4 regions of the Agrobacterium sp. O3.4 genome follow, and region 1 is predicted to be linked to each of the others. Evidence: predicted binding sites of a transcription regulator. Region 1 holds the regulator's gene; each other region holds the start of a gene.
What was found. Region 1 encodes PhoB, which activates phosphate uptake and scavenging genes when phosphate is short. Its sites were predicted from a motif close to TGTCATNNANCTGTCAT; they were not measured.
Positions count from the first base shown of each region.

Region 2: a site for PhoB is predicted at 681-697, ahead of M0412_RS06460 (esterase-like activity of phytase family protein). Genes of this name have one in related genera too.
Region 3: a site for PhoB is predicted at 964-980, ahead of M0412_RS03740 (ceramide glucosyltransferase). Genes of this name have one in related genera too.
Region 4: a site for PhoB is predicted at 898-914, ahead of M0412_RS04660 (UDP-2,3-diacylglucosamine diphosphatase). Genes of this name have one in related genera too.

Region 1 covers NZ_JALPZP010000001.1:2,239,142-2,241,344, forward strand. The annotation lists gene M0412_RS10900 (GcrA family cell cycle regulator) at 1-194, shown strand, start outside; gene phoB (phosphate regulon transcriptional regulator PhoB) at 495-1,178, opposite strand; gene phoU (phosphate signaling complex protein PhoU) at 1,209-1,934, opposite strand; gene pstB (phosphate ABC transporter ATP-binding protein PstB) at 2,033-2,203, opposite strand, start outside.
Region 2 covers NZ_JALPZP010000001.1:1,339,213-1,341,415, reverse strand. The annotation lists gene hupB (DNA-binding protein HupB) at 123-398, shown strand; gene M0412_RS06460 (esterase-like activity of phytase family protein) at 748-2,203, shown strand, end outside.
Region 3 covers NZ_JALPZP010000001.1:769,409-771,611, reverse strand. The annotation lists gene M0412_RS03755 (DUF192 domain-containing protein) at 1-59, shown strand, start outside; gene M0412_RS03750 (BON domain-containing protein) at 121-369, opposite strand; gene M0412_RS03745 (DUF982 domain-containing protein) at 581-850, shown strand; gene M0412_RS03740 (ceramide glucosyltransferase) at 1,066-2,203, shown strand, end outside.
Region 4 covers NZ_JALPZP010000001.1:961,578-963,780, forward strand. The annotation lists gene M0412_RS04655 (NADP-dependent malic enzyme) at 1-740, opposite strand, end outside; gene M0412_RS04660 (UDP-2,3-diacylglucosamine diphosphatase) at 969-1,808, shown strand.

The DNA.
Region 1 (2,203 bases):
GAAATGTCGTGACGCCGATTTCCCGTCGCCTGACGCTGACGGAACTGACCGAACGCACCTGCAAGTGGCCGGTCGGCGATCCCTTGAAAGACGATTTCCACTTCTGCGGTTGCGAAGCGCTGGAATCCTCACCCTATTGCAAGTTCCATGCGAAGCTCGCCTACCAGCCGGTCAGTGAGCGCCGCAAGGCTTGAGTGTTGCGGCACGCAATCAGCACTCAAAAACTACGGGCCTTCGGGCCCGTTTTTTTATGACAAATTCAGACCGGCTGCGGAAACAATGCGCCGGCGGAATGTTCGGCCTTTTCCTCCATCACCGATGGCGCCTAGCCCACAATCCGCGCACCAACAGACAGGCGATTGTCCATTCAAAAGGTCAAGACACCGTGTTTGGGGAAGGTTCAAAATCAAAAAGGCCCGATACCGCAATGGTGTCGAGCCTTTTGATCTTTATACGTATGTTATGCTGACTGAAGCTGGTCAGTTCAGCTTCGCTCAGGCTTCCATCGAATATCCGGCACCGCGAACGGTGCGGATGACATCCTGCATGTGCGAAAAATTGAGCGCCTTGCGCAGACGTCCGACGTGAACGTCAACGGTGCGCTCATCCACGTAGATATCGTGGCCCCAGACGCCGTCCAGCAACTGCGAGCGAGAGAACACCCGACCCGGAGATGTCATCAGGAATTCCAGCAGGCGGAATTCCGTCGGTCCGAGACGCACTTCGCGGCTCTTGCGGTGAACGCGGTGGGTTTCGCGATCGAGTTCTATATCGCCGCATTTCAGCACCGACGAAAGAACCTCCGGGCGGGCCCGGCGCAGCATAGCCTTGACGCGGGCCATGAGTTCCGGCGTCGAAAACGGCTTGACGACATAATCGTCGGCACCGGTGGCAAGACCGCGTACCCGCTCGCTTTCTTCACCGCGCGCCGTCAGCATGATGATGGGCAGGCGTTCGGTTTCGGGCCGCATTCTCAGGCGCCGGCACAGTTCGATGCCGGAAACACCGGGCAACATCCAGTCCAGGATGAGAAGATCCGGAATACGTTCCTGCAGCCTGATTTCCGCCTCGTCGCCACGGGGTATCGTGTCGACGTCGTATCCCTCAGCCTCGAGATTGTAACGAAGCAGGACGCTCAACGCTTCCTCGTCTTCCACAACTGCAATCTTGGGCACCATATACTAACTCCGCAAGCTTCTGCCTGTCTGTTATTCGGTCACCGAACCGAGTGTGTTGGAACTATCGTCCTTCGGACGCTCGCCCTCCGGCTGGCTGCCAGTGGCCATGTAATAAATTGTCTCAGCGATATTCGTCGCATGATCACCGATACGCTCGATGTTCTTGGCGCAGAACAGAAGATGCGTGCAGGTGGTGATGTTGCGCGGATCTTCCATCATGTAGGTCAGAAGCTCACGGAAGAGCGACGTGTACATGGCGTCGATTTCTTCGTCACGCTCGCGGATGGCATTGGCCTTCTCGGCGGAACGGGTGGAATAGACGTCGAGCACTTCCTTGAGCTGCACCAGCGCCAGTTCCGACAGATGTTCGAGACCGCGGGCGAGCTTGCGCGGCACGCCGGTGCCGGCAACGGCGATAACGCGCTTGGCAGTGTTCTTGCCGAGATCACCGACGCGCTCGAGATCGCCAGCAATACGCAGCGTGCCGATGATTTCGCGAAGATCGGCCGCGACGGGCTGCCGTCTGGCGATGGTGACGATGGCCTTGTCGCCGATCTCCCGCTCGGAATGGTCGAGGATCGCGTCGTCGGAAATGACCTTCTGCGCAAGCGCAGCATCGGAATTGACCAGCGCGCGCACGGCGTCGGCGCACATCTGCTCGGCCAGACCGCCCATTTCGGCGATGCGGCGCGTCAGGAACTTCAATTCGTCGTCATAAGCGGACAGAATATGCGAATGGGTCGTTGTCTGTGTCATGGTCTAATCCTCCGGCTTGGCCTTCATGCACGTGCACACCAGCGGGGCACGGCAAAGGCACCAGTCTTGTTCGGTTTCGATAAAGCGCCGGCCGGAAATCAGCCGAAGCGGCCCATGATGTAATCCTGCGTACGCTGGTCGTCCGGATTGGTGAACATCTTGTCCGTTTCGTTTTCTTCGACAAGATGACCAAGATGGAACATGGCCGTACGCTGGGAAACACGCGCTGCCTGCTGCATGGAGTGCGTAACGATGACGATCGTAAAATT
Region 2 (2,203 bases), 900 kb from region 1:
AAACCCGTAGACCCCTTGTTTTTCAGGCGATTCCAGCGCTTTTGAGTTGCTGCGCGCGGATGCGAATGTATTCTGCGCCGGCTTAATTTTAGTCGTTTCAAACCATTGAAAGGGGTGGAAACATGAACAAGAACGAGCTCGTCTCTGCTGTTGCCGAAAAGGCTGGTCTCACGAAGGCAGATGCTGCTTCCGCTGTTGATGCCGTATTCGAAACCGTACAGAACGAACTGAAGAGCGGTGGCGACATCCGCCTCGCTGGCTTCGGCAGCTTCTCCGTTAGCCGCCGTGAAGCCTCCAAGGGTCGTAACCCTTCCACGGGTGCTGAAGTCGATATCCCGGCTCGCAACGTACCGAAGTTTTCCGCAGGCAAGGGCCTGAAGGACGCTGTTAACTCGTAAGGTTTCCGGAAGGCCGTGATGCCCGGCGGCGGGCATGCGGTTTTTCAGGTTCACGAGGAAGCATGTTTTGACGCGCTCACACCATCAGCAGGCATGAAGAGGGCAGCCTTTCGGAAGTCTCTTTCGGACAGGCCAGTCTCTCGGTCAGTATGGTGTGGATTGAAAGTGTCGATGCGTGGCTGTGTAGCTTCCATCCGGACACACGGCGTTTCGATACACGATGCGCATAAACACGAAAGCCCGGCCTTCATGGCCGGGCTTTTTGATTCTCCCGACAGGAAATGTCATCCCACTGTCATGTCTTTGACGCAGAAGCCATGGGGTATTTCTGGACCCAAGGGGGATTATAATGGCGTTCCGATTTTCTCATATGGCCTTGACTGCTGCGCTGCTGACATCCGCAGCTTTCCCGGCCGCTGCCGAGCCGGTTTTCAACCGCATCGCATCTTTCCCGGTGGCGAAAAACCTGCCCGCAGACAAGGACGCCAAGTCCGTCACGTCGGCTGAAATCGTCACCGCCAGCGAAGATGGCAAGACGCTGATCTATTCGGACAGCCCGCTTGGTGGCATCGGCTTCATCGACATCACCGATGCCAAGGCCCCGAAGGCCGGCGGTGCGCTGCTGCTTGAAGGCGAGCCGACGTCGGTCGCCGTTGCTGGCCTCAAGGTTCTCGCCGGCGTCAACACCTCTGAAAGCTTCGTCAAGCCGTCAGGCAAGCTGGTAACGGTCGATATCGCCACCAAGAAGATCGAGGCAAGCTGTGATCTCGGCGGCCAGCCCGATTCGGTTGCCGTCTCTCCGGACAAGACCTTTGCCGCCATCGCAATCGAGAATGAGCGCGACGAAGAGGTGAACGAAGGCGCCCTGCCGCAGATGCCCGCCGGTTATCTGGTAACGGTTGGCCTGAAGAACGGCGTTGCCGATTGTGCGACGCTGAAGAAGATCGAGCTCACCGGTCTGGCCGAAATCGCCCCGGAAGATCCGGAGCCGGAATTTGTTTCGATCAACGCCAATGGCGAAATCGCGCTCACGCTGCAGGAAAACAACCATATCGTTATCATCGACGGCAAGACCGGCACGGTGAAGACGCATTTCTCCGCCGGCACGGTTGACCTCGAAGGCATCGACACGAAGTCGGACGGCCAGCTGAAGTTCACCGACAAGCAGGAAGGCCGCAAGCGCGAGCCGGACGCCGTGAAGTGGCTGGACAATGATCGTATCGTCATCGCCAATGAAGGTGACTGGCAGGGCGGATCGCGCGGCTTCACCATCTTCGACAAGACCGGCAAGCTTCTCTATGAAGCTGGCGCTTCGCTCGAGCATGCGGTTGCGGCCATCGGCCACTATCCGGAAAAGCGCTCCAAGGCCAAGGGCATCGAGCCGGAAGGTCTGGAAGCAGCAACATTCGGCGATCAGAAATATTTCTTCGTGCTTGCCGAGCGCGCCTCCGTCGTCGCTGTCTACAAGGACACCGGCAAGGAGCCGGAACTGACCCAGCTCCTGCCTTCAGGCGTTTCACCGGAAGGCGCAGTCGCCATCCCGTCGCGTAATCTTCTTGTTACGGCGAACGAGGTGGATCTGGTCGAAGACGGCGGCGTTCGCTCGCACGTCATGATCTATGAGCGCGCTGAAGGTGAAGCAGCCTATCCGCAGCTGGTTTCCGCCACTGTCGACGGTGCACCGATCGGCTGGGGCGCTCTTTCGGGCCTGGTCGGCGATGCCGAGAAGCCCGGCATTCTTTATGCGGTTTCCGACTCGGTTTATGGCAACCAGCCGTCGATCTACACGATCGACGCAACGAAGA
Region 3 (2,203 bases), 1.5 Mb from region 1:
GCTATGGCATCAAGCCGGGCGATATGGTCCGCAGCGGACAAATCGGCAACCGGAAATAACGTTGCCGCGTTATTGCATCTGAATGATGCCGGACGATGTTTCGCCCGGCTGGTGCAACGTTCAGTAAACCGGCTCGATATGGCTCAGAATCCGGCAATTGGAGATGGAAGCAGCAAGATTGATGGCGATATCGATCGCCTCGACCGAATCAGCCGTGCCTTCCAGATAGATCACATCGTTTTCAACGGTTGCGGAAATACGCGACTTTTCGAGACCTGATTCGAAGGCAAGAGCAGAGGTGATCGCCTGGCAAACGCCTGCCATGCGGTCTCCGAAGAAGCTTTCCTGAATGCCTGACAAATTGAACATGTGCGTTCTCCTTCTTATGGACTTTACAACGCGCCAGTAGCGGTTTTGTTCATCTCCGGTTCATCATTCCGTTCATCTTCCATTCATCTTGCAAAATTGGAACCCCCCAATCGATCACATTTTAGGTGATCGGGAACCATTTCGTGAGGCGGGCATTACGCGCATGGGAGTGAAAACCGCCATGAAGGCGCTGAAAACAGGGAGGAATGACATGCTGATTAACAGGACGGAGCCGTGTCACCACGCCTCGTGGATGAAGCCCGTTGCCATTCATCTGCCGCTGTGCGTAGCCGTGGAAATCTACAGCCCGCTGGTGGCGCTGGACATGCTGATGTACCGCTGGCCGGAAGAACATGGGCCGGAATATGAAGAAGCGCGCAGAAACTGTCTCGATGCGATCGCCGGCAGATGCGACATCGAAAAAGCCCGGGAATCGTTTCTCGTCGCAAGCAGTCACGCACATATTCTGAACATCCACTAAAGTTCATGCCATGGTGACGATTGGGCCCTTCTCAACGAAGGGCTTTTCTTTGCGGCGCGCCGGATGCTTAAGCGCCTTTCCCCACGCCATGCAGCCTGCCCGCGCGCCGATGATGACATGTAACTGTCACCTAAACGTTATAATCGGCAAAGACGAATTCCATGGAATCGGTTGGCGGGTGAACCGCCGGAAGCTAGGGAGTGGAACTGGCCAGCATGGAAACTGTCTTTGCTCTTTGCGCAATTCTGCTGCTTGCCTTCAATCTTCTCGGCATTGGTCTGGCCGGCTGGCGCCTGAGGCGGCGCGACACGGAAAACGCACTTGTGCGACAAAAGCCACCCGTCTCGATCGTGGTGCCCCTGCGCGGTGTCGAAAACTTCACGTCGCTGACGCTGTCGCGGGCGTTTGAACTCGACTGGCCGGATTATGAATTGCTGTTTTGCATCGCCGATGAATTCGATCCGGTGATCGAGGAGGTGCGCCGGACGAGCGCCGCCTTCCCGGCGATCTCGGCGCAGGTGCTGCTCGGCGACGACCGTATCAGCGCCAATCCGAAGCTGAACAATTGCGTCAAGGGCTGGCGCGCCGCCCGGCATGAATGGGTCATCCTTGCCGATTCGAACGTGCTGATGCCGAAATCCTACATAGCGACCATGATGTCGGCCTGGCGGCCGGATAGCGGGCTGGTCTGCTCGCCGCCGCTTGGCTCACGTCCGGCAGGCTTTTGGGCACATGTGGAATGCGCTTTCCTCAATGGCTCGCAGGGCCGCTGGCAATATGCGGCGGAAGCGATCGGCATCGGTTTCGCACAGGGCAAGTCGATGTTGTGGAACAAGCCATTCCTGGAAGACCATGGCGGCATCCGCGCACTCGCTGCCGAAATCGCCGAAGACGCCGCCTCGACCAAACTGGTCAGAAACGCCGGCCGCAACGTGCATCTGGTCTCACCGCCTTTCGAGCAGCCGCTCGGCCAGCGCCACCCCAGTGAAATCTGGTCGCGCCAGACCCGCTGGGCGCGACTGAGGCGCGTGACATTCCCGCAATATTTCGCCCCGGAAATTCTGACCGGCGCCCTTCCCCCGCTCCTCCTTGCGCTCGCTGCCGCTGCGATGATGGACATAAACCTCGCCATCACCGCTTTTGCCGTGCCTGCCATCATGTATGTGCCGGAACTGGTGCTCGCAGCCCTCAATGGCTGGCCGCTATCCCTCTATACGCTGCCTGCCATGATCGCCCGGGATATGATCATGCCCGTCGTCTGGACCCGCAGCTGGATCGGCAGCGCGGTTGCCTGGCGCGGCAATGTCATGACGATCGGCACGGCAGAAAGCACATTGGCCGGGCCATCCGCAG
Region 4 (2,203 bases), 1.3 Mb from region 1:
TCCATCAGCTCGTTGCGGCCGTCATAAACCAGGCCTTCGATATCGTGGACCCAGATGTTTTCCTTTTTTGCGCCCATGGCGACAAGCAGGTTGAGGCAGGCGAGGGCTGCCGCACCGGCGCCGGAGGCGACGATCTTGACACTGGACAGAGACTTGCCGGCCAGTTCCAGCGCGTTGGTGACGGCGGCGGCAACGATGATCGCGGTGCCATGCTGATCATCGTGGAAGACGGGGATGTTCATCTTCTCGCGCAGCTGGCGTTCCACCTCGAAACATTCCGGCGCCTTGATGTCCTCAAGGTTGATGCCGCCGAAGGTGGGCTCCAGCGCTGCGATGGTCGACACCATGTCATTGATGCCGGGCGCGTCGATCTCGATGTCGAAGACGTCGATGCCGGCGAATTTCTTGAAGAGGACGGCCTTGCCTTCCATGACAGGCTTGGAAGCAAGCGGGCCGATATTGCCAAGGCCGAGCACGGCGGTGCCGTTGGAGATGACGGCGACGAGATTGGCGCGCGCTGTATAATCGGCTGCCATTTCCGGATTTTCATGGATGGCGAGGCAGGGAGCGGCCACACCCGGCGAATAGGCGAGCGCCAGATCGCGCTGGTTGCCGAGCGGCTTGGTGGCCTGGATCTCCAGCTTGCCGGGGCGCGGATAGCGGTGGAAAAAGAGCGCCTGTTCCTCGATGTCGGCCTTTGCCGTGTTGGCGGGCGTGTTGTTCTTATCGTGAGAGGTCATTCTTCCACCGTCATATCTGGTTTCATTCCGGCCCCCTGAATACAACAAACTTCCCCATGGTACAGCCGTTATTTGACGCACATTCATGCAAATACGGGCATGGCTTATTCGCGTTTTCGTGAAGCCATCAGTCATATTCCATACAAAAACCGGCCTCTGTCATGTTGCTGAAACACGAGTCTGGTTCTGAGAGGTAAGAAAGCCGCAGGGACGCAACCGAACAGGGGGATGAAATCCGTGGCCGGTCAAATCGAAACCAGACAGTTCAGAACGCTTTTCATTTCGGATGTTCATCTTGGCTCCAAGGCGGCCAAGACGGATTTCTTGCTCGACTTCCTAAAGTATCACGAAGCCGAAACGATCATCATGGTCGGCGACATCGTCGATGGCTGGCGCCTGCGCCGCAGCTGGTATTGGCCGCAGGGCTGCAACGACGTGGTGCAGAAGCTGCTGCGCAAGGCCCGCAAGGGCACGCGCATCATCTATATTCCCGGTAACCACGATGAATTCCTGCGGGAATTCCCGGGCATGCATTTCGGCGGCATCGAAGTGGCCGAGCGCATGATCCACGAGGCGGCCGACGGCAAGAAATATCTGGTCATCCATGGCGACGAGTTCGACGTGGTGGTGCGCAATGCCCGCCTGCTCGCCTATCTCGGCGACTGGGCCTATGACGCGGCGATCGCCATCAACATCGCCATTGCCGCCGTGCGCCGCCGCATCGGCCTGCCTTACTGGTCGTTCTCGGCCTGGGCCAAGCTGCAGGTCAAACACGCCGTCAACTTCATCGGCGAATTCCAGCGCGTGGTGGCCGACGAGGCGCGACGCAACAATGTCGACGGCGTGATCTGTGGGCACATCCACCATGCTGTCATGGAAGACATGGACGGCATCCGCTATATCAACACCGGCGACTGGGTGGAAAGCTGCACGGCGATTGCCGAAAATGCCGATGGCAGCTTCGAGTTGATCACCTGGATGCAGACCAGCGACGCCACCGCCGGTCAGGCATCGGACGAGATGGAGCCGGTAGATATTCCGGGGTTGATTGGCAAGCACGCGGCGTGATTGGGCCTGCGAGCTAAAGGGATACCTAGCCTTCGGTGTTTCCTCGCGATCAATGCGCGCTCGTGTGGGACGAGTGGATGCCGCTTGTTTCTTCTCCCCGCCGGGGAGAAGGTCGCGGCAGCGGGATGAGGGGGCAAGCTCTCCGAAATCCGGCTACGTTTCCCCCTCATCCGACCCTTCGGGCCACCTTCTCCCCGGCGGGGAGAAGAAATACGCGGTGGCGTCGCACCTCATCTGGTTTTAATTTTAGGGCTTACCCCTGCAATTTCGGTCGGGCTGGATAACTTGCGATCTTTCATATCGGAGCCCCGACTCTCGTCTGTATGACGAGTGGATGCCGCTTGTTTCTTCTCCCCGCCGGGGAGAAGTCCGCGGCAGCGGGATGAGGGGGCGAG